DNA from 4 places in the Nocardiopsis tropica genome. Region 4 is predicted to be linked to each of the others. Evidence: predicted binding sites of a transcription regulator. Region 4 holds the regulator's gene; each other region holds the start of a gene.

Region 1 (7,418 bases), on a different contig from region 4:
GGACCACACCCGGCACGTACAACGCGCGGGGCGGCCGAGTCGTTCCGCCGGTGTCGGACAACACGTACGGAGCCCTGCCCCGTATCGGCTGATTCGTCCAAAGTTTACGTGGCGCCGGTCACCGATCCCCCACCGCCGGAGATCGGAGTGTTAACGGTTCAGCCCCGTTTCACACACGCGGGACCCATTGTGCCCGGTGCGACGCCCCCTGTCAGCCCGCCCGGTCAGGAGGCGCCGCGGACCGTCCGGTCAGGGCGTCGTCCCGGAGACACCGCCCCCGGCGCCGGCCCCCGCGGCGGTGCCGGGCGCAGAGGCCCCGGCGGACGCGGGACCGGCGGACCCCGCGCCGAACGCGGCGTCCGGCGGCGGGGTGAGGCCCATGTGCGCCCAGGCCTGCGGCGTGGCCACCCGGCCGCGCGGGGTGCGCGCCAGGAAGCCGGACCGGACGAGGAACGGCTCGGCGACGACCTCCACGGTCTCCGCCTCCTCCCCCACCGACACCGCGAGCGTGGACAGGCCGACGGGGCCCCCGCGGAAGCGGTGCATGAGGACGTCGAGGATGGCGCGGTCCAGCCGGTCCAGGCCGAGGCCGTCGACCTCGTACAGCTCGAGCGCGGCACGGGCGGTCCGCAGCGACAGCTGCCCGTCCCCCCGGACCTCGGCGTAGTCGCGCACCCGGCGCAGCAGCCGGTTGGCGATACGGGGCGTCCCGCGCGAGCGCCCGGCGATCTCCCGGGCCGCGTCCTCCGCGAGGGGCGCCCCGAGCAGACCCGCCGAGCGGTGCAGGATGAGCTCCAGCTCGTCCGGGGAGTAGAAGTCCATGTGCGCGGTGAAACCGAACCGGTCGCGCAGCGGGGCGGGCAGCATGCCCGCCCGGGTGGTGGCCCCGACCAGGGTGAACGGGGCGATCTCCAGGGGGATGGCGGTCGCGCCGGGGCCCTTGCCGACCACGACGTCGACCCGGTAGTCCTCCATCGCGACGTAGAGCATCTCCTCGGCGGGCCGGGCCATCCGGTGGATCTCGTCCAGGAACAGCACCTCGCCCTCCTGGAGGGTGGAGAGGACGGCCGCCAGGTCGCCGGAGCGCTCGATGGCCGGGCCCGACGTGATGCGCAGCGGGGCGCCCATCTCGGCGGCGATGATCATGGCCAGGGTGGTCTTGCCCAGGCCGGGGCCCCCGGACATGAGGATGTGGTCCGGGGCCCGGTTGCGCCTCCGGGCGCTGTCGAGCACCAGGGAGAGCTGCTCGCGCACCCGCTCCTGCCCGACGAACTCGTCCAGGGCGCGGGGGCGCAGGGCACCCTCGACCTGGCGGTCGTCGAGGCTGGCGTCGGAGGAGACCGCCTCGCGCTCGTACGGGGCGGCCCCGTGGGCCTCGCCGGACTCGTACGGTTCGTGCATGGGGTGCCTTCCTCCTAGGCGCGGCTGAGCCTGCGCAGGGCGGTGCGCAGCAGGACGGCGACGTCGGTGCTCGCGGACTCGGCGGTGACGGCGGCCGCGGCGGCCTCGGCGTCCTTGGCCGACCAGCCGAGGTTGACGAGGCCGGAGACGACCTGCGCGCGCCGGGCGGCGTCGGACGCCCCCGCCGGGGCCCCCTCCGCGGGGGGCAGCGTGCCGTCGGTGAGGACGGGCGACTCCAGCTTGCCCGCCAGCTCCAGGACGATGCGCTGCGCGCCCTTCCTCCCGATGCCCGGCACACGGGTCAGGGCAGCGGTGTCCTCGGTCGCCACGGCCTGGCGCAGGCCGGCCGGGCTGTGGACGGAGAGGATCGCCAGGGCCAGTCGCGGTCCGACCCCGGACGCGGTCTGCAACTGCTCGAACAGGTGCCTCTCGTCGTCGTCGGCGAACCCGAACAGGGTCAGGGAGTCCTCGCGGACGATGAGGCTGGTGGACACGGTGCCGGTCTCGCCGACGTGGAGCCGGGACAGGGCGGAGGGGGTGCACTGGACGGTCATGCCGACCCCGCCGACGTCGATCACGGCGCTGCCGGCGCCGCGTGCGGCCACCCGGCCGGTGAGGAACGCGATCATCTCGTGCGGGCACCGGGGGCGGTGCCCTTCTCCTTCCTGGGGGCGGGGAGCTAGCGGCCGCGGGTGCGGCGGGCGAGTTCCACCTTGCGGGCGAAGTCCTGTGCGGCCTGGGCGACCCGGGCCTGCGCCCCGCCGCGCCAGATGTGGCAGATGGCGAGGGCGACGGCGTCCGCCGCGTCCGCGGGCCTGGGAGGACCGTCGAGTCCGAGGATACGCGCCACCATGGTGCCGACCTGCGCCTTGTCGGCGCGGCCGCTGCCGGTGATGGCGGCCTTGGCCTCGCTCGGTGTGTGCAGGGCGACGGGCAGGCCCCGGCGCGCGGCGCACACCAGGGCGATGCCGCTGGCCTGGGCCGTGCCCATGACCGTGCTGAGGTTGTGCTGGGCGAAGACCCGTTCGACGGCGACCGCGTCGGGCCGGAACCGGTCCAGCCACTCCTCGATCCCGCGCTCGATGCCGACGAGCCTCTGGGGCAGCTCGGTGTCGGGGCTGGTGCGGACGGCGTCGGCCCCGAGGAGGGTGAGCGGCTTGCCGATGGCCCCCTCGACGACACCGACCCCGCACCGGGTCAACCCCGGGTCGATCCCCAACACTCGCACTCCGCCCACCCTCGCCCGTCTTCGCGCATGTCCTCGAACGTCCGTTCGCACCATGCTAGCGGTGGGCGCCGACCCCCGCCGTCCGTCCGCCCGGGCGTGTCGCCTCCCCCGCCTGACCGGCACGCCCCGCGCGATCCCCCTGCGGATCAGGCGGTCCGGTCCCGTTCGAGGCCGGCCGCGATGCCGTCGACGATCATGAGCAGGCCGTCCTCGAAGGCTTCGTCCCCACCGGGGTCCCCTCCTCCGGCGAGCGCCGCGGCCAGGGTGGGCGTCGCTCCGGTCAGCGCGGCCCGCGCCTCCTCGGGAAGGTCCTCGGGAGGTGTCTCCCCCGCGTCGGCGTGGCGCTGCGCGTCGGCCTGCTGCTGGAGGACCGAGCCCACCACGTAGTGGTCGACGAGGACCGCGGCGCGAACGGCGCGCACGGGACCGAAGCCGAAGCCGACCAGGACGGCGAGTTCGGCGTCGAAGGCGGCGAGGGTGGCCGCCCCCGCGCGGCTGCCCGCCACGACCCGGGCCGCGTCGCGGTGGGACAACAGCGCGGCCCGGTGTTCCCGGGCCCGGCGCAGCGACCAGGAACGCCAGTCCTCCCCGGGGCCCGGGGGGCTCTGGGGCGGGCGCAGGTGCTCGGCCATCCTGTCGAGGAGCTCCCGCTTGTCGCGGAAGTGCCAGTAGAGCGCCGGCGACTTCACGCCCAGGCGCTCGGCCAGCCGCCGGACGGTCAACCGGTCCAGCCCCTCGTCGTCGAGCAGTCCCAGTGCCGCCTCGACGATCGTCCGCCGGTCCACCCTCACACCGCCCTCTGTCCCGTGTCTCCGGAACAGGGAGCTTATCACCGCTAAGGTAGTTTAGCGGTGATAAGGACTTACCAACGCCAAGGAGACAGGCATGGCACCCCCCGCCGACCGCTTCACCCGCGCACTCCTCGCCTGCGGCGCCGCCGCCCCCCTGTTCGTCCCGGTGCTCCTCGCCGAGGGGGCGTACCGCCCGGACTACGAGCCGCTCCACCGGTTCGGCAGCGAACTCGCCCTCGGGGAGAGGGGCTGGATACAGACGGCCAACTTCATCGCCACCGGCCTCCTCCTGCTGGCCTTCTCCGTCGGCGTGCGCAGGGCGGCGCCCACCGGCCGGAGCTCGTTCGCGCTGCCGGCCCTGACCGCCCTGGCCGGGGCGTGCCTGGTCGTCGCCGGCGTGTTCCCGACCGACCCCGTGGGGGTCGGGACGGCGGGCGCGGCCACCCCGGCCGGGACGGTCCACGCGGTCAACGTGCTGCCCTTCCACGCCGCCCTCACCGCGGCACCCCTGGCGATGGCGTGGCGCCTGGCCGCAGAGCCGGGACGGCGGGCGTGGGTGGCGTACTGCTGCGCCGCGGGCGCCCTCGTCCCGCCGCTCTTCGCGGCCTTCATGGCGTCCGCCGAGCACGGCTTCCACGGCCTGGGACAGCGGGTCGTCCTGACGGTCGGACTGACCTGGTTCGCGGCCGCGGCATGGCTGCTCCTGCGCTCGACCGCCCGGAAGGACCCGGCCCCGGACGCGGGAGGTGGAAAAGGGGTGGACGGGGGTCGGACTGCGTGCTAAGTTCATCTCAGTCAGAGAAAAACTCAGGTTGAGAATAACGAGGACCCGCACGTGACCGAGGACAGGACGCCCCAGCACGACGAGCCGGAGAGCAGGTTCCTCTCCGGCTACGACCCCCACGCCTTCGCCCCCGCCGCGGTCACCGTCGACGTCGTCGCCCTCACGATCCGTCCGGAGGCCGGGACCGGGGAGACCGGGGCCCGGCGGACGGGGACCCCCCACGTACTGCTCACACGGCGCGCCGCCCACCCGCAGCGCGGCCGGTGGGCGCTGCCCGGCGGGTTCGTCCGCGCGGAGGACGGGCCGGACGGCCCCGCCGACCCCGACCTGCCCGAGGCCGCCCTGCGCGTGCTGTCGGAGAAGACCCGGCTCCCCACCGAGCTGCACCTGGAGCAGCTGGGCACCTACGGGGCGCGGGGGCGCGACCCCCGCATGCGCGTGTTCTCGGTCGCCCACATGCTCCTGGCCCCCGACCTGCCCGACCCCCACAGCGGCAGGGACACCGAGGAGGCCGCCTGGGTCCCGTGGAGCGAGCTCGGGCACGGCGAGGGCTCCCGGGCCGGCCGCGACCTCGCGTTCGACCACGGGCGGATCCTCGCCGACGCGGTCGAACGCGCCCGCTCCAAGCTGGAGTACACCGCCCTGGCCACCGCGTTCCTGCCGTCCGCCTTCACCATCACGGCACTGCGGGAGGTGTACCAGGCGGTGTGGGGGCGCACCCTGCACGCCGCCAACTTCCACCGCAAGATCCTCGCCACCCCCGGGTTCGTGGAGGACACCGGGGAACTCGCCGAGCACGGCGGCTCCGGAGGCGGGCGCCGTGCCCGCCTGTACCGGGCCGGCGGCGCCGCGCTCCTGCACCCGCCCCTGCTGAGGAGTACCCAGTGACCGGGGCGGTCCGACCGCCCCGGCGCCGCCCCACCGTCCCCGCGCCGGGGGCCGCGCGCCACGTACGGGAAGGGAGGGACCGATGAGCACGGAACAGCACGACACCGCGGCGTTCGACACGGCCCTGCGCACGGTCTCCATGGCCGAGGACCCCGCCGCGCTGTTCGGCCCCGTGCCGGTCGGCGGCGGAGCCGTCCCCCCGGCCGCCACCGCCGAGTACCGCCGCCTGGCCCGCCTGGTCCACCCCGACCCGGCGCCCGGGAGCCGTCGCGCGGAGGCCTCGGAGGCCTTCACCCGGCTCACACGGCTGTGGGCCCTGTACCGGGAGATGGCCGCCGGGGACCTGCGCTTCGACGACCTCACCCTCGCCACCCGGACGCGCGCCTACCGCGTCGCGGCGGGACGCCTGGCCCGGGGCGACGTCGCCGACCTGCACCCGGTCCGCTACCGCGACGGGGAGTGGCACGACGCCGTGCTCAAGCTCCCCCGGTCCCCCCGCGACAACGACCTGATGGAGGCCGAGGCGACCGCCCTGCGCCGCATGCGCGAGAAGGGCCACGAGCACTACCGGGCGTTCGTCCCCGAGCTGGTGGACTCGTTCAAGCACCGCGACTCCGCGACCGGGGTGGAGCGGCGCGCGAACGTGCTGGGGCGGCTGCACGGCTTCCACACCCTCGCCGACGTGCGCCGGGCCCACCCCGACGGGATCGACCCCCGCGACGCGGCGTGGATGTGGCGCCGCCTGCTGGTGGCCGTCGGCAACGCGGCGCGGGCAGGGGTCGTGCACGGCGCGGTCGTGCCGGAGCACGTGCTGGTCCACCCCGCCGAGCACGGGCTGGTGCTGGTCGACTGGTGCTACTCGGTGACCTCGCACGCCTCGCGCACCGCACCGCACGTCCCGGCCGTGGTGCCGGGCCGCGAGGACTTCTACCCGCCCGAGGTGGCCGCGCGACGCCCGGCCCTGGCGCAGACCGACATCCACATGGCCACCCGGTGCGTCGAGTTCGTCACCGGGGGGCGCCTGCCCCGGGAACTGCGCTCCTTCGCGCGCGGATGCACCCTGCCGGCGCCCGAGCGGCGGCCCCGCGACGGGTTCGCCCTGCTCTGCGAACTCGACGACGTGCTGGAGCGCGTCTTCGGCCCGCGCCGGTTCCGCCCGTTCCACATGCCGGAACCCTCCCCACCCACCGCCCCCGCCCGCTAGGGCACCGACCCCGCGGCCCCTCCCGGCCGCCCCCGTCCCCTCAGAAGGAGACCCACCCATGGGAAACAGCAACTGGTCCACCGACGCCTACCACGCGCGCCAGGCGTACAACTCCTCCGTCGGGTCCAGCAGCTTCGGCTACACCGACGACGTGCTCGCCTCCACCCCCCGCAGCAAGTGGAAGACCCACCCGAGCCTGGACCCCCGGGACGTCGGCGTCCGGGAGAGCCGCGACTCCGACGAGCACCCCAACTCGCTCGCCATCTCCGTGCTGTTCGACGTCACCGGCTCCATGGGCACCGTGCCCCGCGTCCTCCAGACCAAGCTGCCCGACCTGTTCGGACTCCTGCTGCGCAAGGGGTACGTGGAGGACCCGCAGATCCTGTTCGGCGGGATCGGCGACGCCACCTGCGACCGGGCGCCGCTCCAGGTCGGCCAGTTCGAGTCGGGGAACGAGCTGGAGGACGACCTCGGCAACATCCTGCTGGAGGGCGGAGGGGGCGGCCAGGCCACCGAGTCCTACGAGCTGGCCATGTACTTCATGGCGCGGCACACCGCGATGGACTGCCTGGAGAAGCGCGGACGGCGCGGCTACCTGTTCGTCATCGGCGACGAGATGGCCTACGGGTCGGTCAAGGCGCGCGAGGTGCGCGAGGTGATCGGCGACGACGTCACCGAGAACATCCCGTTCCCGCAGATCCTCGCCGAGCTGCGGCGCAGCTTCGAGGTCTTCTTCATCATGCCCACGGGCAGCCACTACTACGGCGACCCGAAGGTCAGGGGGTTCTGGGACACCCACCTGGGCCAGAACGTCATCTACCTGGACGACCTCGAAGCGGTGTCGGAGACCATCGCGGTCACCGTCGGGCTGGCCGAGGAGGCCATCGACCTGGAGGAGGGGCTCTCGGACCTGGCCGAGGCCGGGTCGGACGCCGGGGAGGCGGTCGGCAAGGCACTGCGCCCCCTGTCCTCCGCGCGCGGCTCGGTGGTGGTCGCACCGGCCCCGGGCGGCCTCCCCGCGGGGGCCGACGAGGGCGGGGTGGGCCGGCTGTGACGGGCACTCCTCCGCGGTGGTCCGACGGGAACGCGGTCGTCGTCGACCTGGGGTTCGGCGACGCGGGC
Region 2 (7,418 bases), on a different contig from region 4:
GCCCAGGGCGTAGGTACCGACCTCGGGCTGACCGGGGACGCTGATGTCCACGAGCAGCGCGGTGTAGGCGTCGTCCCAGTCGAAGCCCGCGTCGTCCGAGGTGTAGGTGCCCTGGTCCTGGTACGGGTCGCCGACCACGGCGTCGAGCTCGTTCACCTCGTAGGAGACGGCGCCCGGGACGACCGAGTGGGAGACGGAGCCGTCCCACGCCTGGGTCGTGGTGACGCTCGCGCCGGAGATCGTGGCGGACAGGACGATCTCGTCGTCCGCGGAGGAGAGCTCGATGTCGTCGGCGTCCAGCTCGACGAGCGGGGCCGCGGCCTCCTCGCCTGACACCTCGCCGCCGTCGGCGGCGGGGGTCTCAGGGACCTCAGGGGCCTCGGGGGTTTCCGCGGACGGGTCCGCGGGCTCGGCCGGAGGCGTCCCCGCGTCCCCGTCGCCCTCGCCCTCACCCGGAGCGGTGGACTCGTCGTCCCCGGGCTCCTCGGGCTCCTCCGAGGGGGTGGCGGAGGGGTCGTCGTCCGCGTCCGACTCCTCGTCGTCGGCCTCCTCGTCCTCCGCGTCCGCGATGATCTCCTCGACGTCGGAGGCGGTGAGCCGGATGGTGGCGCTCGCCACCGTGGTGGTGGCGGTGGCGCCGTTGCCGTCGACCGAGGCCGAGGTGGAGGCCTCGATGCTGAAGTACTCGTCGAGGGCGCCGGAGAAGCCGCTGGAGTCGCTGTTCGACTCGCCCTGGGGGGTGATGTAGGTCTCCGCGATGCCGTACCCGTCGGCGACGTTGGCGTGGGCCCAGCCCACGGTCTGGGTGTCGGCGGCGGCGGGGAGGGCCGTGGCGACGCCGAGCGCGCCGAGCGCCGCGAAAGCGGCGCCGCCCTGGAGAATGCGGCGCGCGGTCACGCGAGTGTTCTTCAAGTCAATCCTCATTCGGATCACCACAGTCCGAGACTTCTCGGACCGGCCTGGATGCGCGCACAACCGCCGACAGCGGGATTTCGGGGGCGCGGAACACGAACCAGGGTCGGATGGGGGATGGCAGTGGGCACACAGAAGCCCTCTGCCTGCGGAAATGGGGAAAACGCGGTCGCGACCACAGAACGGTGGGTCGGCGGAACCGAGTCGGAATGACTTCCCGTTTCCTCACTCGAACCTTACATCGGACGAAACAGGAGAATCAGCCGAGATCCCATCACGAACAGATCACGATGAAGAAGGGCGTCACTCTGAGCAATGGATTCATTCTCTTCAGGGTTTTTTCCCGAACGGTGTAAACCTCGCCCGGGAACGGGCGTCCTACAAGAAAAGGCGTACCCCGTGAAGGGCGTTTCGCGAGGCGCGGCACATCCCCGGGCGCCTCCGCGGTGACGGGCGACACATCCCCTTTGTCCGGCCCCTCTCCCCTGCCGAACACCTTTCGTCGGGATATGAGTCGGTATGCCCCGGGTACCGCGAGCGACTAGGTTGTGGGCATGCCCGTCTCCGCACCGCCAGGGCCCCGGAGCCGCGCCACCCGCGCCCTGTCTCTGGCGTCCCTCGCCCTCCTCCTCACCGCCGCCTGCTCGGCCTCGCCCGGAGGGGCCTCCGGCGGCGACCCCACGGCGGCGCCTCCCCTCCCCGGGCCGCAGGACGGCGGCGACGCCCCCGACGGCGACCGCGACGCCGCACCCGGGGACGACGCGCCCGACGACGGCCCCGTCGGCGAGGGCCCCCTCGGCACACGCGTCGTCGTCATCGACCCGGGCCACAACGGCGGCAACGCCTCCGCGCCGGACGAGATCAACGCGCTCGTCCCCGCCGGCCCCGCGGAGAAGGCCTGCGACACCGTCGGCGCCGAGACCGGGGACGGCTACCCGGAGCACGAGTTCAACTGGGAGCTCTCCCTCCTGGTCAAGGAGCGGCTGGAGGCCGACGGCGCCACCGTCCTCCTCACCCGGGAGGACGACGAGGGCGTCGGTCCGTGCATCGACGAGCGCGCCGGGATCGGCAACGAGGCGGAGGCCGACGCGGCCCTGTCCATCCACGCCGACGGCGGGCCCGAGTCCGGTCGCGGGTTCCACGTGATCATGCCCGGCGAGGTGGACGGCTTCACCGAGGAGATCGTGGAGCCCTCCCGGCTGCTCGCCGAGGACGTCCGCCGCGCGTACCTGGAGGGGAGCGACATCCCCTACGCCGACTACCTCGCCGACGAGGGCCTGGACGAGCGCACCGACCTGGGCGGGCTGAACATGTCCACGGTGCCCAAGGTGTTCCTGGAGGCGGGCAACATGCGCAACCCCGAGGACGCCGAACTCCTGTCCGACCCCGCGTGGCGCGAGCGCGCCGCGGACTCCATCGCCCAGGGGATGGCCGCCTACCTCATGCGGAGCTGAGGACCGGCCGGAACGTCCGCACCCGGCCAAGACCGCCCGTTCGTATGGCGGGGGCCGTCCCGCCTCGGCATAATGCGTGCATGACCTCCCCCCGCCCCGCGCAGGGCCTGCCGGAGGCCCCGGCCCCCGGCGCGGTCCTGCGCGGCTTCCACCGCGCCCGGGCCGAGGACGTCCTCGGCCGGGCGTCCTTCGCGGTGGCCGCGCCCCACGCGGGCGCCCCCTTCCCCGGCCCGCCCGGGGACCGGCGGCCGGCGCCGATCGGCGCCGAGGGCCGGCCCCGGCCCTGTGCGGGTACGGCCGCGGACGGGTACGGGAGGTCCTCGCCAGTCTCGTCGAATCCGCCCTCGGACGCGGAATCACGCGCGGGCCGGGGATGACCGCCACGAGAACCTCCTGAACTGCACAATGGGGACCATGCCTCTGACACCGGCGGACATCCGCGAAAAGAAGTTCCACACGGTGCGTCTGCGCCCGGGCTACAACGAGGAGGACGTCGACGCGCTCCTCGACCGGATCGAGGCGACGCTCGTCGCCCTGGAGGGCGGGCCGCGCACGGGCCCGCTCATCACGGCCGACGAGGTGCGCAACTCACGGTTCCGCACCACGAGGCTGAGCCCGGGGTACCGCGAGGACGAGGTCGACGACTTCCTCGACGTCGTGGTCGCCGACCTCGCCGGACGCGGCCTCGGCCGGTTCGGCGACCGGACCACCCCTCCGCTGCCGCCCCGGCCGGGGGCCTCCCGGGCCGGTGCGGCCGAACGGCAGGACCCGCCGGAGGGCCGGCGCCACACGCCTCCCGGCCGGACCGGCCCCGCGGGGCCGCCGCACAGGTTCGGGATGACGCCGGAGGACATCCGTGAGCAGCAGTTCGCCACCACCCGGTTGACCACGGGCTACAACGAGCAGGAGGTCGACGACTTCCTGGACCGCGCCGAGTTCACGCTCGACGCGCTCCAGCAGGGGCTCCCGGACCGCGCGACCCTCACGGCGGCGGAGGTGGAGCGGGTCCAGTTCGCCACCACCCGGGCGCGTCCGGGGTACGACCCGGCTCAGGTGGACCGGTTCCTGGACGCGCTGGCGGAGGAGCTGCGCCGCTACGAGCAGCAGTAGTCGGGGCGGTCCTGGCGCACACCGGACGCGAGGCGCGGGGGCGGAGCCCGGCCGGCGGGACCGGCCGCGCGTGCCCTCCGGTCCCCGGCGGCGCGGACGGGGGCGGGCCCGTGGAGGGGGCCGGTCCCGCCCGGCGGGCGGGTCCGCGCGGGGACGGGGCCCGCGGCAGGCGCATGTCCCGGGCGGGGCCCGGACGTGACGCCCGGGCAACCAGTACCGACCCGCCTCTTCCGGACACGCCGTAGCGCACGAACCCCATCCCCGGGGAAGCGGAAAGTAATATTTGAACACAGCGAGTAGTCGACCCTGCTGTCTCACTGACCGTGACCCGAGGGGAGGCAGGATGTTCCACCCGACGTGCCCGGAGGGCCGCGCCACCGCCTGGCCGGTCCGCGGCGCGCCCGGCCCCACCGCGCCCACCGGGGCGGGGGCGCGGCTCCCGCCGGTGGCCGGCCGCTCCGCCGACCTGGTCCCGTGCGACGCGGACGAGGAACTCGTGCCGACACCCGCGCACCCGTGGGAGGGACCGCTGCTGGCGGCGTGCGCGGCCGTGACCCTCGTGATGGCCGCGGTGTTCGCCCGCACCGTGTGGTCGGCGACGGGGTCGTGGGAGTGCGTGGTCTGCGCGCTGGCGGCGGTACCCGTGGTGTGCTGGGCGGCGCGGGGGCTGCTGTACGCCCGGCGCCGCGCGGAGTCGGTGAAGATCTCGCCGACGCAGTTCCCCGAGGCGTACCGGACGGTGGTGTCCCTGGCCGCCGACATGGGTCTGCCGAGACCCCCCGAGGCGTATGTCCGGATCGGCGGCGGGCCCTGCGGGACGGACGCCTCCGGCCACGGGCGGCGCCGCTACCTCGTGCTGTCGGACGCGCTGTTCGACGGCGGTGGAGGGCTGCGCGACCCGGAGGCCCTGGCGTTCCTGGTCGCCCACCAGCTCGGCCACGTGGCCGCCGGCCACACCGGTTTCTGGCGGCGGATGGCGACGATCGGCGGGGACCTCGTCCCGGGGCTCGGTTCGGCGCTGTCCCGCGCGATGGAGTACACCGCCGACGACCACGCCTACTCCCGCTTCCCCGAGGGGGCGCACGCCGTCAGGCTCCTCGCCGGGGGAGCCCGCCTCTACACCCGGGTGAACATGGGGGAGATGGCGGACCGGGCCCGCACCGACCGGGGCTGCTCCCTGCTGCTGTACCACCTGCTGATCCGCCGCCCCAGCAACACGCGGCGGATGGCGGCGCTCCGCGACCGCACCCGGCGCGGACGCGTCTTCCTCTGACCGTCGGGACGGCCGTCCGCCCAGGAGCGCGCATCGGGCCGACGCCGGGCGTCCGGCGGGTGTGGGACGGGCGCCGCCACAGGCGGTGTGGGGCGCCGAGGGCCTTCCGGTACGCCGGTGCGGACGTCGCGGTCCACACCGGCACCGGAGGCCCTCTCGTCATGTGTCAGGCGGGGTGGGTGTTACCAACCTCCGTGGTCAGTACACCTAGCTCCACTGGCGGCGCATGGTCCAGCGGTCGGACGCGACGTCGCGGGTGATGTCGATGATGCTGGGCTCCCCCGCCTCGGACTCGGCCGAGACGCGGAGCAGGTGGACCTGGGTGGCGGGTGTTCCGGGCACTTCGGGGCGGGCGGGCCAGTCCCCGATGATCCTGCGCACCCGGAAGGTGCGACCGCGCCAGGTGAACCGGGCGGGGGTGCCGCCCCGGGTGGAACGTACGTCGATGTGTTCGTTCAGGAGACTCACGCGGGCAGCCTATCGAACTCTTGTTCGAGAAAGTCAAGCCTCTCGAAACGGTCGCCCAGCCGGGCGGTGTCGGACCCGGAACACCCTAGGGGCGCGGGCCGCCCGGGGCGGTGGACCCGCCTCCGGCGTGTCGCGGCGCCCGGGCGCCCGGGACCGGAGTCCCTACACGACGAAGTACGGAGCGGGGTCGTCGGCGCGGGCGTTCGCGATGCGGTCGAGGACGCGCTGCGACATGTCCGGCAGCGCGTCCGGCGGGAACCACCGGACCTCCAGGGTCTCGTCCCCACCGGCGTCGGGGGCGCCGCCGACGACGCGGCAGCGGAAGGCCAGGTCGAGGAACTGGACCCGGTCCCCGTTGGGGTAGGTGTGGGGCTCCTGGCCGACCACGCTGGCCAGCCTCTCGACCTCGACCTCCAGGCCGGTCTCCTCCCACACCTCGCGCACGACCGCGCGGGCGGGCTGCTCCCCGGGTTCGAGGATGCCGCCGGGCGCGGCCCAGCGGCCGTCGTCGGCGCGCCTGTGCAGGAGGATGTCGCCGTTCTCGCCGATCACCACCCCCGTGACCCCCACGAGCGGGAGGAGACCGTGGCCGACGTGGTCGCGCAGCGCGAGGAGGAAGTCAGGTACGGGCATGCGCACGAGCCTACGAGACCGGCCGGGACGGCCGCCGCACGCCCCGCGCCCCTCAGCGCCCCCGGGAGGCGCGCTGCTCCTCGTACTCCTCGGCGAGGACCGACATGAGGACGGCGTCGTGCCACTCCCCGTTCCAGCGCAGGCACTTGCGCCGGACGCCCTCCCTGACGAAACCGGAGCGGGCGTAGGACTTCTGGGCGTTGGCGTTGAACGCGAACACCTCCAGGCCCACCCGGTGCAGACCGGCCACCGTGAACGCGTACTCCAGCACCAGGCCGGTGGCCTCGGTCCCGTAGCCCCTCCCGGTGAAGGCCATGTCGTTGAGCGCGATCCGGTACCCGGCGCAGGCGTTGTCCGGGTCGAGTCCGAGGAGCGCGCAGTCGCCCACGGCCGTCCCGTCCTCCCGCGACACGATCACCCAGTCGGCGCGGTCGTGGTGGTCGGGGCGGGTGGCGTACCACCTCCGCAGCACGTCCTCGGTGAACCGGCGGTGGGTCCCCGTGAACCGGCGGACCTCGGGGTCCATGTCCACCGTCGGACCGACCAGGGCCTCGCCGCTCTCGGCGTCGAGGGGCACGAGCCGGACCTTCGTCCCGTGGAGCGCGGGCTGGTCGCGGAAGACGTCGGGGGGAACCATGGTCGGGATTCCACCAGAGGGCCGGGAACGGCGCAACCGGCTTTCCGCGCCCCCTCCGAGGCCCCTGTACGATCCGGGCACGGCGCGCGGCGCCGGCGACGCGAGGGGGACCCGGTGACGGTCGGTTCGGGAACGGTCAGCTTCCAGACGGTCCGCGAGACCAACCTGGGCGTCGTGCTGCGCACGGTCCGCGAGCTGGCCCCGTGTTCGCGCTCGGCGGTCGCGTCCGCGACGGGCCTGAACAAGACCACCGTGTCCAGCCTGGTCGCCGACCTGATGGCGCGGGGGCTGGTCCTGGAGACCGGGGAGACCTCGCGGCAGAGGGTGGGCCGTCCGGGCGTGCTGCTGGCGCTGGACGACTCGTCGGTGGCCGCGGTCGGCCTGGAGGTCAACGTCGACTACCTGTCGGTGGTCGCCGTGGACCTGCTGCGGAACGAACTCGTGGGCCGCCACGTCCCCTTCGACGCGCGTTCGGCGGGGCCGGAGGCGTGCGCGCGGCGCATCGCGCGGACGCTGCGGGAGACCATGGAGTCCCCGCAGCTCAGCGGGCGCGCCGTGGTGGCGGCGGGTGTGGCCGTGCCGGGGCTGATCGACGCGCCCGCGGGGACCGTCACCCGCGCGCCCAACCTGGGCTGGCAGGGCGTGCGGTTGCGGGACCGGGTGGAGGACCTGCTGCGTACGGCGGGGGCGGGTGAGGTGCCGGTCCACGTGGACAACGACGCGAACCTGGCGGCGATGGCGGAGTACCGGGTGGGGTCCTTCGCGGGCACGCCGGATCTGGCGTACGTGACCGGCGAGGTGGGGATCGGCGCGGGCATCCTGGCCGGCGGCGAGCTGTTGCGGGGCGCGGGCGGGTTCGCGGGCGAGGTGGGCCACCTGGCGCTCGCCCCGGACGGCCCGGAGTGCGCCTGCGGACGCCGCGGCTGCCTGG
Region 3 (7,418 bases), on a different contig from region 4:
GGGTGCCCTGCGCCGGGGCCCCTCGGGAAGCTCCTCCGGCCGGGGCTACGGGGCCGGGGGGTGCGCCTGCGGGCCGGCGACGTCGAGCACCACGGTCCCCGCGATCCTGTCGTGCAGGCCCTGCCGGTTGGGCCTGTTCCAGGCGGCCATGCCGCCGGTGAGCACCGCCATGACGGCGACCAGCAGCCACCAGAGCCAGCCGAGGGCGAAGAACAGCAGGTACACGAACAGGAAGGGCAGCGCCAGCAGCGCGGCGCGCACGACCAGGGCGGTGATGCGCACGGCGCCCAGGCTGCCGGTGCCCTCCACCGGCGCCACCTTCAGCCCCAGCCTGCGCTTGCCCAGGGTCTGGTGCCGGCGGGCGAGGGCGAAGGTCTCGTAGCCGGTGTAGAACGCGAACCAGACCACCGACAGGAAGACCGGGTACCGGTCCTCGATGCCCTGCGTCGACCCGTTGGAGACCTGCTGGACTCCGACCCAGGCCAGCGTCACGACGAGTCCGACGAGCAGCGCGGGCAGGGCGACCAGGACGAGGTCGATGAGCCTGGCCAGGACCCGGGTCCGCCAGCCCGCCAGCGGGTACAGCCGCTCGGGCCCGGGAGGGGCGGAGGGGGCCGCGTGCCCGGCGGCGGGCACGGTGGTCTCGGCCGGGTCCGCGGGGGCGTGCCCGTACGCCCGGTCGTGGGGCGGCTCCTGGCGGCCCTCCGGCCGCACTCCGTGTTCGGGTCCGGGCGGGGGAGCGTTCATGGCGGTGGCCGACCTCCTGGCTGTCGAGGGGCTGCCCGGGGCAGGGTGGCGCACGGACACGCCCGACTGTACCCACCCGGCGGCACCCGTCGTGAACGGGCCGATCCGCTGTGGCCGGCCCCTTCCGGGGCCCGCCCGGCGCCGGGCGTCCCGTCCCGGCCCCGGCCCGGGACGGCGAGTGGCCCGCCCCCGCCGAACCCGGCGGGGGCGGGCCCGTTCGGCCCCGGACCGCTAGAGCAGCTTGGCGAGGAACCGCCCGGTGTAGGACTCGGCGACCGCCGCGACCTCCTCCGGGGTGCCCTCTGCGATCACCGTGCCGCCGCCCGAACCGCCCTCGGGTCCCATGTCGATGACGTGGTCCGCGGTCTTGATGACGTCGAGGTTGTGCTCGATGACGATCACCGTGTTGCCGGTGTCCGCCAGCCGGTTGAGCACGCCCAGCAGCTTGCGGATGTCCTCGAAGTGCAGGCCCGTGGTCGGCTCGTCCAGCACGTACACCGTCCGGCCGGTGGAGCGCCGCTGGAGCTCCGCCGCGAGCTTGACGCGCTGGGCCTCACCGCCCGAGAGGGTGGTGGCGGGCTGCCCGAGCCGGACGTACCCCAGGCCGACGTCGTCCAGGGTCTGGAGGTGGCGGCGGATGGCGTTGATCGGCTCGAAGAACTCCAGCGCCTCGGAGATGGGCATCTCGAGCACCTCGGAGATGCTCTTGCCCTTGTAGTGGACCTGGAGGGTCTCCCGGTTGTACCGGGCGCCGTGGCAGACCTCGCAGGGCACGTAGACGTCGGGCAGGAACTGCATCTCGATCTTGAGCGTGCCGTCGCCGGCGCAGGCCTCGCAGCGGCCGCCCTTGACGTTGAAGGAGAACCGGCCGGGCTGGTAGCCGCGCGTCTTGGCGTCGGTGGTCTGCGCGAACAGCTTGCGGATGTGGTCGAAGACCCCGGAGTACGTGGCCGGGTTGGAGCGCGGGGTGCGCCCGATCGGGCTCTGGTCGACGTGCACGACCTTGTCGACCTTGTTCATGCCGTTGACCCGCACGTGCCGGCCGGGCACGTCGCGCGCCCCGTTGAGCTCCTTGGCCAGCGCCTTGTACAGGATCTCGTTGACCAGGGTGGACTTGCCCGAACCGGACACTCCCGTGACGGCCGTGAACACGCCCAGCGGGAACGCGACGTCGATCCCGTGGAGGTTGTTCTCCCGGGCGCCCTTCACCACCAGCTCGTGCCCCTTCGTGAGGGGGCGCCGCCCCTCGGGGAGCGCGATGACGCGCCGGCCGGACAGGTACTCGCCGGTCAGCGACGTCTCGGAGGTGAGGAGTTCGTCCACGATGCCGGACACCACGACGTGTCCGCCGTGCTCGCCCGCGCCGGGGCCGATGTCCACCACCCAGTCGGCGGCGCGGATGGTGTCCTCGTCGTGCTCGACCACGATCAGCGTGTTGCCGATGTCGCGCAGCCGCTGGAGGGTCTCCAGGAGGCGGGCGTTGTCGCGCTGGTGCAGGCCGATGGACGGCTCGTCGAGCACGTACAGCACTCCCACCAGACCGGAGCCGATCTGCGTGGCGAGCCTGATCCGCTGGGCCTCGCCGCCGGAGAGCGACCCGGAGGAGCGGGCCAGGCTCAGGTAGTCGAGGCCGACGTCGAGCAGGAAGCCGAGGCGGGCGTTGATCTCCTTGAGGACCTGGGCCGCGATGACCGCGTCGCGGTCGGAGAGCGTGAGTCCGGCGAGGAAGGCGGCGCTGTCGGTGAGCGACATCTGCGCGACCTCGGCGATGGACCGGCCGCCCACCGTCACGGCCAGCACGACCGGCTTGAGGCGGGTCCCCTCGCAGGTGGGGCAGGGCACGGTGCGCATGTACCCCTCCAGCCGCTCGCGACCGTAGTCGCTCTCGGTCTCGGAGTGGCGGCGCTTCACCCAGGGGATGACGCCCTCGAACTCGGTGTAGTAGGAGCGGTTGCGCCCGTACCTGTTGCGGTAGGTGACGTGGACCTGGGTGTCGTGCCCCTCCAGGAGCGCCTTGCGCGCGCGGCGCGGCAGCCTCTCCCACGGGGTGTCCAGGTCGAACCCGACGGCCTCGCCGACCGCGGTCAGGATGCGCTCCCAGTAGCCGCTGTTGGGCCCGCCCGACCAGGGGCCGATGGCGCCCTCGGCCAGCGTCTTCTCCGGGTCCGGGACCAGCAGCTCGGCGTCGACCTCCATACGGGTGCCCAGGCCCGAGCAGTCGGGGCAGGCGCCGTAGGGGGCGTTGAAGGAGAAGGAGCGGGGTTCGAGCTGCTCGAAGGAGAGGTCGTCGTAGGGGCAGTAGAGGTGCTCGGAGAACACCTTCTCCCGCTCGGCGTCGTCGGCGTCCAGGTCCACGAAGTCCAGGACGATGGTGCCGCCGGCGAGCTTGAGCGCGGTCTCGACGGAGTCGTTGAGCCGGCCCCGGGCGCTCTCCTTGACGGAGAGCCGGTCCACGACCACGGCGATGTCGTGCTTGTCGTAGCGGCCCAGCTTGGGCGCCTCGTCCAGGCGCACCGCCTCGCCGTCCACGATCGCCCGGGTGTAGCCCTTGGACTGCAGGTCCTTGAAGAGCTCGGTGTACTCGCCCTTGCGTCCGCGCACGACCGGGGCCAGCACCTGGAAGCGGGTGCCCTCGGTCATCTCCAGGACACGGTCCACGATCTGCTGCGGCGTCTGCCGCGCGATCTCCCGGCGGCACTCCGGACAGTGCGGCACGCCGATGCGGGCCCACAGCAGGCGCAGGTAGTCGTACACCTCGGTGATGGTGCCGACGGTGGAGCGCGGGTTGCGGCTGGTGGACTTCTGGTCGATGGACACCGCCGGGGACAGGCCCTCGATGAAGTCCACGTCCGGCTTGTCCATCTGGCCGAGGAACTGGCGCGCGTAGGCCGAGAGGGACTCGACGTAGCGGCGCTGCCCCTCGGCGAAGATCGTGTCGAAGGCCAGCGACGACTTCCCCGACCCCGACAGGCCGGTGAACACGATCATGGAGTCACGCGGCAGGTCCAGCGAGACGTCCTTGAGGTTGTGCTCTCGGGCTCCCCGGACTACCAGTTGTTCGACCATCGAGTGAGACATCCTTCGGCATAGGCACACCGGGGCGCGGACCGCGTCCGATGACGGCGGGCGACCCGTGTGTGGCTTCGCGGCGTGGCGGGCGAACGGCCTCAGGCGACCGCCTCGGCCTCGGAATCGGGCCGGTGAGGGGATACGGGGAGGCCTCCGGCCTTCCCCGTCCGTCAAGACTAACGATCGCCGACGTCGGTTTCTTCCACTACGGAGAAGTGGTGGTGCCCCGGCGCTCGCGCGCCAGGACACCACCACTATAGACGAACAGCTGTTCGAAAAAGGCCGTTCCGCAGGATGTCCGCGGGCCGCCCGGAGGCCGCCCGCCCGAGATCAGGACCTGTCGACCGGAACGTCCTTCTCCTCCTCGACGGCAGGCTTGTTGCGCTCGTCGATCCTGGACTTGACGAGGCTTCCGACGATGGTGATCGTCATGATGCCGAGGATCACGGTCAGCGAGGTGCCGATGCCGATGTCGATGATGTGGATGCCGTTCTCGTGCAGCGCGTGGAAGATCATCTTCACGCCGATGAAGACCATGATCGCCGACAGGCCCCAGCTGATGTAGGCCAGGCGGTCCATCAGGCCGGCCAGCAGGAAGTACAGCTGGCGCAGGCCCAGCAGGGCGAAGGCGTTGGCGGTGAAGACGATGTAGGTGTCCTGGGTCAGGCCGAAGATCGCCGGGATGGAGTCGACCGCGAAGACCAGGTCGATGACGCCGATCGCGAGGATGACCAGGAGCATCGGGGTGACGTGGCGCTTGCCGTCGAGCTTCACGGTCAGCTTGGCGCCGTGGTAGTCGCTGCTGACCGGCCAGAAGCGCTTGACCAGGCGGACCACGGGGGTCTGCGTGAAGTCCTTCTCCTCCTCGTCGCCCTTCATGTGGTCACGGACGATCTTGTAACCGGTGTAGATCAGGAAGGCGCCGAAGAGGTAGAACACCTCGCTCCAGGCGTTGATCACCTGGGCGCCGAGGGCGATGAAGATGCCGCGCATGACGATCGCGATGACGATGCCGACGAGCAGGACCTCGTGCTGGTACTTCCTGGGCACCGCGAAGGAGCTCAGGATGAGGTAGAACACGAAGAGGTTGTCGATGCTCAGGCTCTTCTCGGTGACGAAGCCCGCGAAGTACTCCGCGCCGGCCGAACCGCCGCCGAAGTACCAGACCCCGAGACCGAAGAGGATGGCGATGCCGATGTAGAAGGCCGCCCACCAGGCGGCCTGCTTGATCCCGAACTCCTGGGGACCCTTGTTCTTGCTCCAGGGGTGGTCGACGATGGCCAGGTCGATCACCAGGATGGCGATCATTCCACCGATCGTCGCAGCCCACACCCACATGGGAACGTCCACGGACGGATTCTCCTCCGGTTGGTGCGCGCGAGCAGTGTGCACGCACGTCGAACTACCGGAGGTCTCTCCCGCTCACGTCCGGAGGACGTGAACCGACGGCACCGGGAGAACGACTCTGTACTCCGTGATGACGACACCGCCGCGACAGGGATACTCCCCTCACGTGAAACCAAGGGTACCGGTCGTGCGCACTCCGTGACACACCTTCGGACCCACGGATCAGGATGGCATCTCCGGCCTCTCCCGGGAAGAGGCGGCGGCGGTGGTATTCATCGCTCCTCCGGGACACATGGGTCAGGCCCCCGGGTAGGGGTCCCCGTCCCCCGGCCCGGGGATCCTGCCGCGCCCCGCCCCCGGCGCCCCGCGGCTCAGCGGCGGAGCACCGACTTGTAGACGGCGGCGGCGGCCTCCACCGCGTCCTCCTCGCTCGGCAGCGTCCGCGCGGTCTCCCGTGCGCGGGTCCGCAGATCCGCGGCCAGCACGGGGTCGTCCAGGACCCGCCCCACCGCTGCCGCGAACGCCTCCGTGTCCCCCGGCGGCACCATCAGCACCGTCCCCGCGTACAGGTCGGGGATCCCCCCGACCCGGGTGGAGACCACGGGGAGCCCCGCCCGCAGCGCCTCCATGATCACCAGCGACGGCCCCTCCCACCGGCTGGTGAGACAGAACACGTCCGCGGCGGCGAGGAGGTCGGCCACGTCCGAGCGGTGGCCGAGCATGCGCACGTCGGCGTCCATCTCGGCCGCCGTGTCGTGCAGGCGGCCCCAGAGGGGGCCGTCCCCGGCGATCGCGATCACCGGCTCCGGGCTGCGGTCGGCGATGGAGGGCGCCGCCTCCAGGAGCATGTGCAGCCCCTTCTGTTCCGCGAGCCGGCCGATGGTCAGCAGCAGGGGGCGCTCGGGAAGGACCGCCAGGTCGGCGCGCGTGGCCTCGCGCCCGTTCAGCGGCGTCCCCGTCTCCGGCGCGGCCACCACGGCGAGGCGGGCCTCCCGCGCCCCGAGCGCGCGCATCCGCCGCACCAGGTCGCCGGACACCCCCAGCACCGCGTCCGCGCGGTGGGCCACGATCCGCTCCAGGAGGGGGTAGGCCAGGGCCAGGAGGCCCCCGACCGGCGGCGGCGCGTTGTGCGCCGTCACCACCAGCGGCCGGGCGCCCGCCAGCGCGCAGAGGGCCCCGGCGCGCATCCCGTGCGCGTGGACCACGTCCGCGCCGCGCGTCAGCGAGCGCAGGAGCAGCACCGCGCCGGGGTCCCCCGCCGAGGGCGCGGGGCCGATGGGCACCGGGGAGAAGCGCAAGCCCTCCGAGGTGAACCCGAACTCCTGCTCGGCCTCGGCCGGGCCGAGCACCGCCACCCGGTACCCGCGGGCGCGCAGTCCCGCGCCCAGTGAGCGGACGTGGCGGCCGACGCCTCCTGTGCTGGTACCGACGACCAGCGCGATCCTGCCGTTCACCGCTTCCCCCTCCTGCGTTCGAGTACGGTCCTGGCCCGGTCGGCGACGGCCCGCACGGCGGCACGGTCCGCCAGGGCCGCGACCGCCGCGTAGACCACCAGCCCCGCGGCGCCCGCCGAGGCGGCCGCCCCCGCCGACTGCCACACCCCGTCGGCGGGCAGGAGCCCGGCGACCGCACGGCCCGCCACCCATCCGGCGCCGCCGCCGAGGGCGGCGGCCAGCACCGAGCGCGCCACACCCGCCAGGGCGCCGCGGCCGTGCGCGCGCGCCACGCCCGCGCAGAGCAGTACGGCGGCCAGGGTCAGGCCGACCGTGCTGGCCGCGCCCAGTCCGGCGATCGACCATCCCGGGGGGAGCAGCCACACCAGAACCGCGGCGCACACCGTCACCACGAGCCATCCCACCACCTGGGCCGCGGCGGCGGAACGTCCGTGGTGGGACGCGTACAGGGCCCGGCTGAGCAGGGCGACCAGGCCGAAGCCCACCACACCCGGAGCGTAGGCCAACAGGGCGCGCTCGAGGGTCTGCGGATCCTGCTGGGCGAAGACCCCGGCCACCGGGGCGGCGGCGGCCGCCAGCGCGGTGCCCACCCCGGCTGTGGCCACCACACAGGCGCGGGCGCCTCCGGCGGCGAGCGCGGCGAACCCCTCCCGGTCGTGTTCGGCGTGGGCCACGGCGAGGGCGGTGAAGGCGCTCGTCGCGATGGGGACCGCGATCACCCCGTACGGGAGGGTGAACAGCGCCCACGCGTAGGTGTAGAGCACGGCCGCCCCCGCGCCCCCGCCCCAGTTGGCCAGCGCC
Region 4 (7,418 bases):
CCCGCTTCTTCACCAAGGTCCTGCACGACCTGGGCATGGTGTCCTTCACCGAGCCCTTCCGCCACCTGACCAACCAGGGACAGGTCATCAACCAGGGCCGGGCGATGTCCAAGTCCCTGGGCAACGGCGTCGACCTGGGCAAGGAGATCGACGCCTACGGCGTGGACGCCGTCCGGCTGACCATGCTCTTCGCCTCCCCCCCGGAGGAGGACGTCGACTGGGCCGACGTGTCCGCCGTCGCGGCGCAGAAGTTCCTCAACCGCGCCTACCGGGTGATGAGCGAGGCGGGAGCGGCCAGCGAGCCCGGCGCCGACCCCGCCGGGGGCGACACCGCCCTGCGCAGGGTCACGCACCGCACCATCGACCAGATCACGAACCTGGTCGAGTCGCGGCGGTTCAACGTGGCCATCGCCCGCACCATGGAGCTGGTCTCGGCGACCCGCAAGGCCATCGACTCCGGCCCCGGGGCGGGCGACCCCGCGGTGCGCGAGGCCGCCGAGTTCGTGGCCGTCGCCCTGTCCCTGTTCGCGCCCTACGTGGCGGAGGAGGGCTGGGAGAAGCTGGGCCACGTGGGCACCGTCGCCGTCGGCCACTGGCCCGAGGCGGACCCCGGCCTCCTGGTGCAGGAGACCGTGACCTGTGTCGTGCAGGTGCAGAGCAAGGTCCGTGACAAGCTGTCCGTGGCGCCCGACATCGACCCCGCCGAGCTGGAGAAGCTGGCGCTGGCGTCGGAGCGGGCACAGGGCTTCATCGGCGACAAGCAGATCCGCAAGGTCATCGTGCGCGCGCCGAAGCTGGTGAACATCGTCGTCGGCTGACCGGAACGGGACGGCGGCCGCCGGGCGCGGCCGCCGTCCCCCGCGGTCGGCTCGGTGACCGACAGGGAGGCGGGTGGCCGGGTGGGTCCCCTCGTGCGGGTGGCCGTGATCGGTGCGGGCGCGGTGGTGCTGTCCGCGGCCGCCGTCGGCGGCGGGCTGTGGCTGTCCGGGAACGACCCGGACGTCCCCGAGAGCGGTGACGTTCACGCCGCGGCGACCGGCTGCGACGCCGTCACCGGCGAACTCCTCGCGGAGCGCCTGCCCGGGGCGGTCGCGCAGCCCCGGGAGCAGGGCCCCCTGGAGGGCGGCGACAACCTCGTGTGCGCGTGGTCCTCGCCCGGGGCCCCCGGCGGCGACGGGGGAGCACTGCGCGTCGACGTGTCGGCGCTCTTCACCGACGCCACGGGAGAGGAACCGGTGACCGGGGCCGACCGCGCCGCGGAGGCGTACACGGCACTGCTGCCCGTGCGCGCCGAGGAGGTGGACCTGCCGACGGGCGAGGGCGCGGTGTGGCACGGGCAGGTGCCCGGCACCGCCGAACTCGCCTTCCACAGCGACAACCTGTTCGTGCGCGTGTCCTACGCGGGCCTGACCGGGCAGGAGCCGGTCGACCCCGAGGACGCGGCCGACCTGGCCGCCGAGTTCGCCGGACGGATCGGGGAGTCCCTGTGAGCCCGCAGTACCCCGCCCAGCCCCCGTACGGCCCTCCTCCCGAGGTGGTGCCGTCGGCGCAGCCGCAGAGCAGGGGCTGCGCGACGGCGGGAGTGGTCGCCGCCGGCCTGGCCCTGCTCCTGCTCGCGGCCGGCGCGATCTGGTACGTCGTCACGCGGGACTCCCCGGAGACGGGCGAGTACGAGTCGGCCCCCGGGTGCGCCGCCGTCGCGACGGAGACGCTGGACGCGCTGGTGCCGGGGCACGAACTGGAGCTGGAGGAGCCGGTCGGCGGTCCGGAGGACCCGGCCGGGTCCGGGTGGCAGTGCCGCTGGGCCACCCCGGAGGGCCCGGGAGAGGCGGTTCCGGCCACGGCGACGCTGGTGATGGTGGCCGCTCCCAACCCGGGCGGGGTGACGACCGCCGCCGACAATCTGCGCGCGACCACGGAACAGCACGACACCACCGGGCTGGACGGTGTCGGCGAGGAGGCGGTGCGCTGGACCCGCGGGGCGCCGTTCACGGTCGGCTGCGTGGGGACGCGGGTCTCCAACCTGTACCTGGAGTCCTGCTACAGCGTGGCGTCCCGCTACGACGCGACCGAGCCGGCCGACGAGGAGCGTATCGTCGCCGACGCGGAGGAGCTCGCCCTGGCGGTGGTCGGGGCCCTCCCGGAGTCGATCCCCGAGTGACGGGCCGGCGCCCCCCGGGCGCCCCCGACGGCCGGGAGCCCTACCAGGCGGTGTCGAGGAACTCCTCCAGCGCCGGGGCGACCCCCTCGGCGAAGGGTCTGTCCGAGTCCAGGACCGCCGCTCCGGGCTCGTCCTCGAAGGCTCGGAGGATGTGGTCGGTACCGGGCAGGTCCACGCGTTCGGCGCCGTCCAGACCCGTCATGAGCCGGTCCACGTCCTCCCGAGAGACCTGGGCGTCGTCCTCCCCCCACAGGACCAGGACCGGTGTGCCCTCGGGCAGGTCGCGACCGAGTTCGACGGGGTCGAGGCCGTCCATGAACGCGAGGAAGTCGGCGTTCCACGGTGTGTAGACGCCGAACCGGTCGCTCTCCTGCGACGTGAGGTCGCGTCCTCCCCTGACCGCGGCCCGCCCGGCGCGCATGTCCGAGAGGAGCTGCACCGCCTCCGCCTCCTCGATCTGGCCCGCCCCCTCCGCCATGCGGACCTGCTCGGTGACCTGGCGGTCGAGGAGGTCCAGGTAGCGCGTGCCCGGAGGGGCGGTCAGCACCAGCGCGGGCGAGGGGTGCCCGGAGCCGATGAGCTCGTGGGCGCGCAGGGCGTAGAGGGCGCCCTCGCTGTGGCCGACGACGACCACGCGCCCCGGGTCCACCTCGGGCTGCGCGACGAGCTCCTCGTACGCCGCCACGACCTGCCGGTCGAAGACCCCGGGGTCCACAGGGGCGATCGTCCGGACGCCCCCGGGGCCGGTCTCCTCCCCGGTCTGCGGGTCCGGGCCGCTGCCGAACTTGTCGTAGCGCAGCGAGGCCACGCCGGCTTCGGCGAGTACGCGGGAGAGGTTGCGGTTGGTGTCGGCGTCGGGCCGCGCGGGCGCGTTGCCGTCGCGGTCGGTGGGACCGCTGCCGGAGATGATGAGTGCGCCGGGGACCCTCCCGGACGCGTCGTGCGGTGTGCGGAAGCTCGCGGAGACCTCGTGCCCGCCGCCCTCGAAGGCGAGTTCGCGCTCGACCCCGCCGGCACCGGGGGGCTCGGCGCCGCCTGTGTCGGCCGGGGCGCAGGCGGCGGAGAGCAGGACCGCGAGGGCACCGCCGACCAGTGCGGCGCGCGGTCGGGCGGAGGGGGAGGAGAGTGGTGTGGACACGGTTCCAGCCTAGCGGCCCCGCCCGGCGGGCCCCCGTCGTCCACAGGCCCTCCCGCGACCGTGAGCCTGCCGGGCGGCCCATGCCCGGGAGGCCGGGGATGCGCCGAGGTTCCCGCGACCGCGCGCGTGCCGAGCGGCCCCGGCCGCCGGGCGCCCGCGCGCACGGCACGGCGCCCCCGGGCCGTCGCAGGACGGCGCCGGGGGCGCGGGGCAGTGGGGCCGGACCGGGGTCAGACGCGTCGCATGACCGCGACGACCTTGCCCAGGACGGTGGCGGCGTCACCGTTGATCGGCTCGTAGGCCTCGTTGCGCGGCATCAGCCAGACGTGGCCGTCCTCCTCGCGGCGCAGGACCTTGACGGTCGCCTCGTCGTCCAGCAGGGCCGCCACGATGTCACCGTTGTTGGCGTCCTGCTGCTGGCGGACCACGACCAGGTCGCCGTCGGTGATGGCGGCGTCGATCATCGAGTCGCCGACCACGGTGAGCATGAACAGGCGGCCCTCCCCGACCAGCTGGCGGGGCAGCGCGAGCACGTCCTCCACCGACTCCTCGGCCAGGATGGGCCCGCCGGCGGCGATGCGGCCGACCAGGGGCACGGCCGCGGCGCGCGAGGGGTCGATGTCCTCGGGGGTCACGGTCCGGCCGGCGGAGCGGCCGGGCGAGCGCAGCTCCACCGCCCGGGGCCTGTTCTGGTCCCGGTGCAGGTAGCCCTTGCGCTGGAGGACCTTGAGCTGGTGCGCCACGCTGGAAGGGCTGGAGAGGCCGACCGCTTCCCCGATTTCCCTTATCGACGGGGGGAAGCCCCGCTCGCGCACATACCGCTGGATGCAGTTCAGGACGCTCTGCTGTCGGGCGGTGAGTTTGGGGGCTTCGGGCGTGGATCCCCCCGTGTTCCCCACTGCGGTGAGAACGGCGGTGGAATCTGCGGTTCCGGGATTCTCCTCCGGCACGGCCGGGCCTCCTCGGCATTCGGTTCGGTCAGGGCCTGATTGCGTGACTGGCCACCACCGGTCCGCAACCGCGCCGACCTGGGGTCCGCGTGATGGCGAAACCAGCGTGAAATCACAGTCAACATTAGACGTTGCGCACGGTGATATCAAACAAGCGTTCGATGGCTCGGTCCATTGTCCCGCGTGTTTTCGCGGTCAATTTCCGGCCTCTACCGACGTGTGTACACGTGTTCACGTGGTGTTGTCCCCGGAATGCGCGAACACGTCTCCCCGAGGGCGGTTCCGGGGGATGTGGGACTGGTCTCCCGGATCCCGGGGGCGATGCCGGAACCCCCTCGTGGGACGTGCTTCCGGGCGCGGCGGGCCGCCGGTCGCAGCGGGCGCCGGGGGCCTCCGCCGCTATTCTTGTCGACGGAGCCGGACGCCCCCGGGGCGGCCCGGCGCCCCCGCGCCCCCCTGTCCGCCCCCCTGCCTCCGCCGCGGGTCCCGTCGCGTGTCCGCGTGCGGGACACGCGGGCCGCGGAGTTGCGGGCCACCCCTTGGTGCGCCTAAGTTCGACCACAACATCTGGTGCTCTCGCGGGATGGATTGCCCAGGAGTTGTGGTTTAGTAGAGATACAGGGTGTCGATTCGGTGAGGGAAGCAGGTGAACCAGGATGCACTGTCCGTTCTGCCGCCATCCGGACACCAGGGTGATCGACAGCAGGTCCACCGACGACGGCGCGGCCATCAGGCGCCGCCGGTCCTGCCCGGTGTGCGAGCGCAGGTTCACCACGCAGGAGACCGTCCTGCTGATGGTCGCCAAGCGCTCCGGGGTCACCGAGCCCTTCAGCCGTACCAAGATCATCGCCGGGGTGCGCCGGGCCTGCCAGGGCCGCCCCGTCTCCGAGGACGCGCTCGCCAAGCTCGGCCAGCAGGTCGAGGAGGAGATCCGCGGACGCGGCGTCGCCGAGGTGCCGGCCCACGAGATCGGCCTGGCCATCCTCGGCCCGATGCGTGACCTGGACGAGGTGGCCTACCTGCACTTCGCCAGCGTCTACCGCGGATTCGAGAGCCTCGCCGACTTCGAGGCCGAGATCGCCAGCCTGCGGCAGGACCGGGAGGACGGCGACGGCGGCGCGGCCGGCCCCCTCCCCGAGAGCAGCACCACCACCGGGTAGCGCCCCCGCGGCCGGGAGAGGGCCGCGGGCGGGGCACCGCAGGGGCCGGCCGGACACCGCGGGACACGTCCTCCCGTGACCGGCCGTCCCGTATTCCAAGGACGCCGTGCACGGTTGGGCAGGCCGTGCCCACGAGGTAGGGGGAGAATCCACGATGACGGAAACCGCCAGCGGTTCCACGGGGCGCAAGGGCAAGGGGAGCCGCAAGGGCCTGAAGATCAAGCGGGTCTTCACGACCCCCGGGACGCACCCGTACGACTCCCTGGAGTGGGAGCGCCGCGACGTCGTCATGACCAACTGGCGTGACGGCACGGTCAACTTCGAGCAGCGCGGCGTGGAGTTCCCCGCCTCCTGGTCCATGAACGCCACCCAGATCGTGGCGAGCAAGTACTTCCGCGGAGCCGTCGGCACCCCCGAGCGCGAGTGGAGCCTCAAGCAGCTCATCGACCGCGTCGTCGGCGTCTACACCGCGACCGGCGTCGAGCACGGCTACTTCGCCGGCGACGAGGACGCGGAGATCTTCGACCACGAGCTCAAGCACGCCCTCGCCAACCAGCTGTTCAGCTTCAACTCGCCGGTGTGGTTCAACGTCGGGACGGCCTCGGCGCAGCAGGTCAGCGCGTGCTTCATCCTCTCCGTCGACGACACCATGGAGTCGATCCTCGACTGGTACAAGGAAGAGGGGATCATCTTCAAGGGCGGGTCCGGCGCGGGTGTGAACCTCTCCCGCATCCGCTCCAGCAAGGAGCTGCTGTCCTCGGGCGGCACGGCCTCCGGACCCGTGTCCTTCATGCGCGGAGCCGACGCCTCGGCCGGGACCATCAAGTCCGGCGGAGCCACCCGCCGGGCCGCCAAGATGGTCGTCCTGGACGTCGACCACCCCGACATCGAGGAGTTCGTCGAGACCAAGGCCCGCGAGGAGCACAAGATCCGCGCCCTGCGCGACGCCGGCTTCGACGTGGACCTGGGCGGCGCCGACATGTTCAGCGTCCAGTACCAGAACGCCAACAACTCCGTCCGCGTCTCCGACGCGTTCATGCGCGCCGTCGACACCGGCTCCGAGTTCGGCCTCACCTCCCGCACCACCGGCGAGGTCGTCGCCACCGTGGACGCCAAGGACCTCTTCACCCGGATGGCCAGGGCCGCCTGGGAGTGCGCCGACCCCGGCATCCAGTACGACGGCACCATCCAGGACTGGCACACCAACCCCGAGACCGGGCGGATCAGCGCCAGCAACCCGTGCAGCGAGTACCTGTCCCTGGACGACTCGTCCTGCAACCTGGCCTCGATCAACCTGCTGAAGTTCCTGCGCGAGGACGACACCTTCGACGTCGAGGGCTTCACCAGGCTCACCGAGCTGGTCATCACGGCGATGGACATCTCCATCACCTTCGCCGACTTCCCGACCGAGAAGATCGGTGAGACGACCCGCTCCTACCGCCAGCTCGGCATCGGCTACGCCAACCTGGGCGCCCTCCTCATGGCCACCGGCCACGCCTACGACTCCGACGGCGGCCGTGCCGTCGCCGCCGCCGTCACCTCGCTGATGACCGGCACCGCCTACCGCCGCAGCGCGGAGCTGGCCGGGGTGGTCGGCCCCTACGACGGCTACAAGCGCAACGAGCAGGCCCACAAGCGCGTCATGCGCAAGCACGCCGCCGCCAACGACGACCTGCGCACGGTGACCTCCCTGGAGGAGTCCGTCCACGCCGCGGCCACCCGCGAGTGGGCCGAGTGCCTCAGGGTCGGGGAGCGCAACGGCTGGCGCAACGCCCAGGCGAGCCTGCTCGCGCCCACCGGCACCATCGGCTTCATGATGGACTGCGACACCACCGGCATCGAGCCCGACTTCTCGCTGGTCAAGTTCAAGAAGCTGGTCGGCGGCGGTTCGATGCAGATCGTCAACCAGGCCATCCCGCGCGCGCTCGCGAACCTGGGCTACCAGGACGAGCAGGCCGAGGCGATCGTCGAGTACGTCGCCGGGAACGGCCACGTCGTGGACGCCCCCT

Evidence for each region. The regulator LexA, encoded in region 4, represses DNA repair genes until DNA is damaged. The targets are predictions, from matches to a motif close to TCGAACANNTGTTCGA.
Region 1: the regulator LexA is predicted to act here: its motif matches at 2,663-2,678, upstream of ruvC (crossover junction endodeoxyribonuclease RuvC).
Region 2: the regulator LexA is predicted to act here: its motif matches at 5,230-5,245, upstream of ACFQBR_RS20230 (DUF6504 family protein).
Region 3: the regulator LexA is predicted to act here: its motif matches at 4,077-4,092, upstream of uvrA (excinuclease ABC subunit UvrA).

The regions. Positions count from the first base shown of each region.
Region 1 covers NZ_JBHSUF010000001.1:418,487-425,904, reverse strand. Annotated here, with positions in the region: gene ruvB (Holliday junction branch migration DNA helicase RuvB) at 250-1,401, opposite strand; gene ruvA (Holliday junction branch migration protein RuvA) at 1,416-2,030, opposite strand; gene ruvC (crossover junction endodeoxyribonuclease RuvC) at 2,081-2,629, opposite strand; gene ACFQBR_RS01775 (TetR/AcrR family transcriptional regulator C-terminal domain-containing protein) at 2,776-3,420, opposite strand; gene ACFQBR_RS01770 (DUF998 domain-containing protein) at 3,515-4,204, shown strand; gene ACFQBR_RS01765 (NUDIX hydrolase) at 4,256-5,092, shown strand; gene ACFQBR_RS01760 (J domain-containing protein) at 5,175-6,296, shown strand; gene ACFQBR_RS01755 (hypothetical protein) at 6,355-7,350, shown strand; gene ACFQBR_RS01750 (adenylosuccinate synthetase) at 7,347-7,418, shown strand, end outside.
Region 2 covers NZ_JBHSUF010000012.1:122,212-129,629, reverse strand. Annotated here, with positions in the region: gene ACFQBR_RS20255 (cell wall protein) at 1-912, opposite strand, end outside; gene ACFQBR_RS20250 (N-acetylmuramoyl-L-alanine amidase) at 1,467-2,366, shown strand; gene ACFQBR_RS20245 (hypothetical protein) at 2,447-2,743, shown strand; gene ACFQBR_RS20240 (DivIVA domain-containing protein) at 2,772-3,476, shown strand; gene ACFQBR_RS20235 (M48 family metallopeptidase) at 3,820-4,749, shown strand; gene ACFQBR_RS20230 (DUF6504 family protein) at 4,957-5,217, opposite strand; gene ACFQBR_RS20225 (NUDIX hydrolase) at 5,380-5,850, opposite strand; gene ACFQBR_RS20220 (GNAT family N-acetyltransferase) at 5,903-6,487, opposite strand; gene ACFQBR_RS20215 (ROK family transcriptional regulator) at 6,602-7,418, shown strand, end outside.
Region 3 covers NZ_JBHSUF010000035.1:477-7,894, forward strand. Annotated here, with positions in the region: gene ACFQBR_RS32800 (RDD family protein) at 46-747, opposite strand; gene uvrA (excinuclease ABC subunit UvrA) at 979-3,813, opposite strand; gene ACFQBR_RS32810 (TerC family protein) at 4,147-5,166, opposite strand; gene ACFQBR_RS32815 (glycosyltransferase family 4 protein) at 5,535-6,617, opposite strand; gene murJ (murein biosynthesis integral membrane protein MurJ) at 6,614-7,418, opposite strand, start outside.
Region 4 covers NZ_JBHSUF010000006.1:271,004-278,421, reverse strand. Annotated here, with positions in the region: gene leuS (leucine--tRNA ligase) at 1-818, shown strand, start outside; gene ACFQBR_RS12165 (hypothetical protein) at 900-1,490, shown strand; gene ACFQBR_RS12160 (hypothetical protein) at 1,535-2,161, shown strand; gene ACFQBR_RS12155 (alpha/beta hydrolase family protein) at 2,202-3,299, opposite strand; gene lexA (transcriptional repressor LexA) at 3,530-4,249, opposite strand; gene nrdR (transcriptional regulator NrdR) at 4,906-5,409, shown strand; gene ACFQBR_RS12140 (vitamin B12-dependent ribonucleotide reductase) at 5,564-7,418, shown strand, end outside.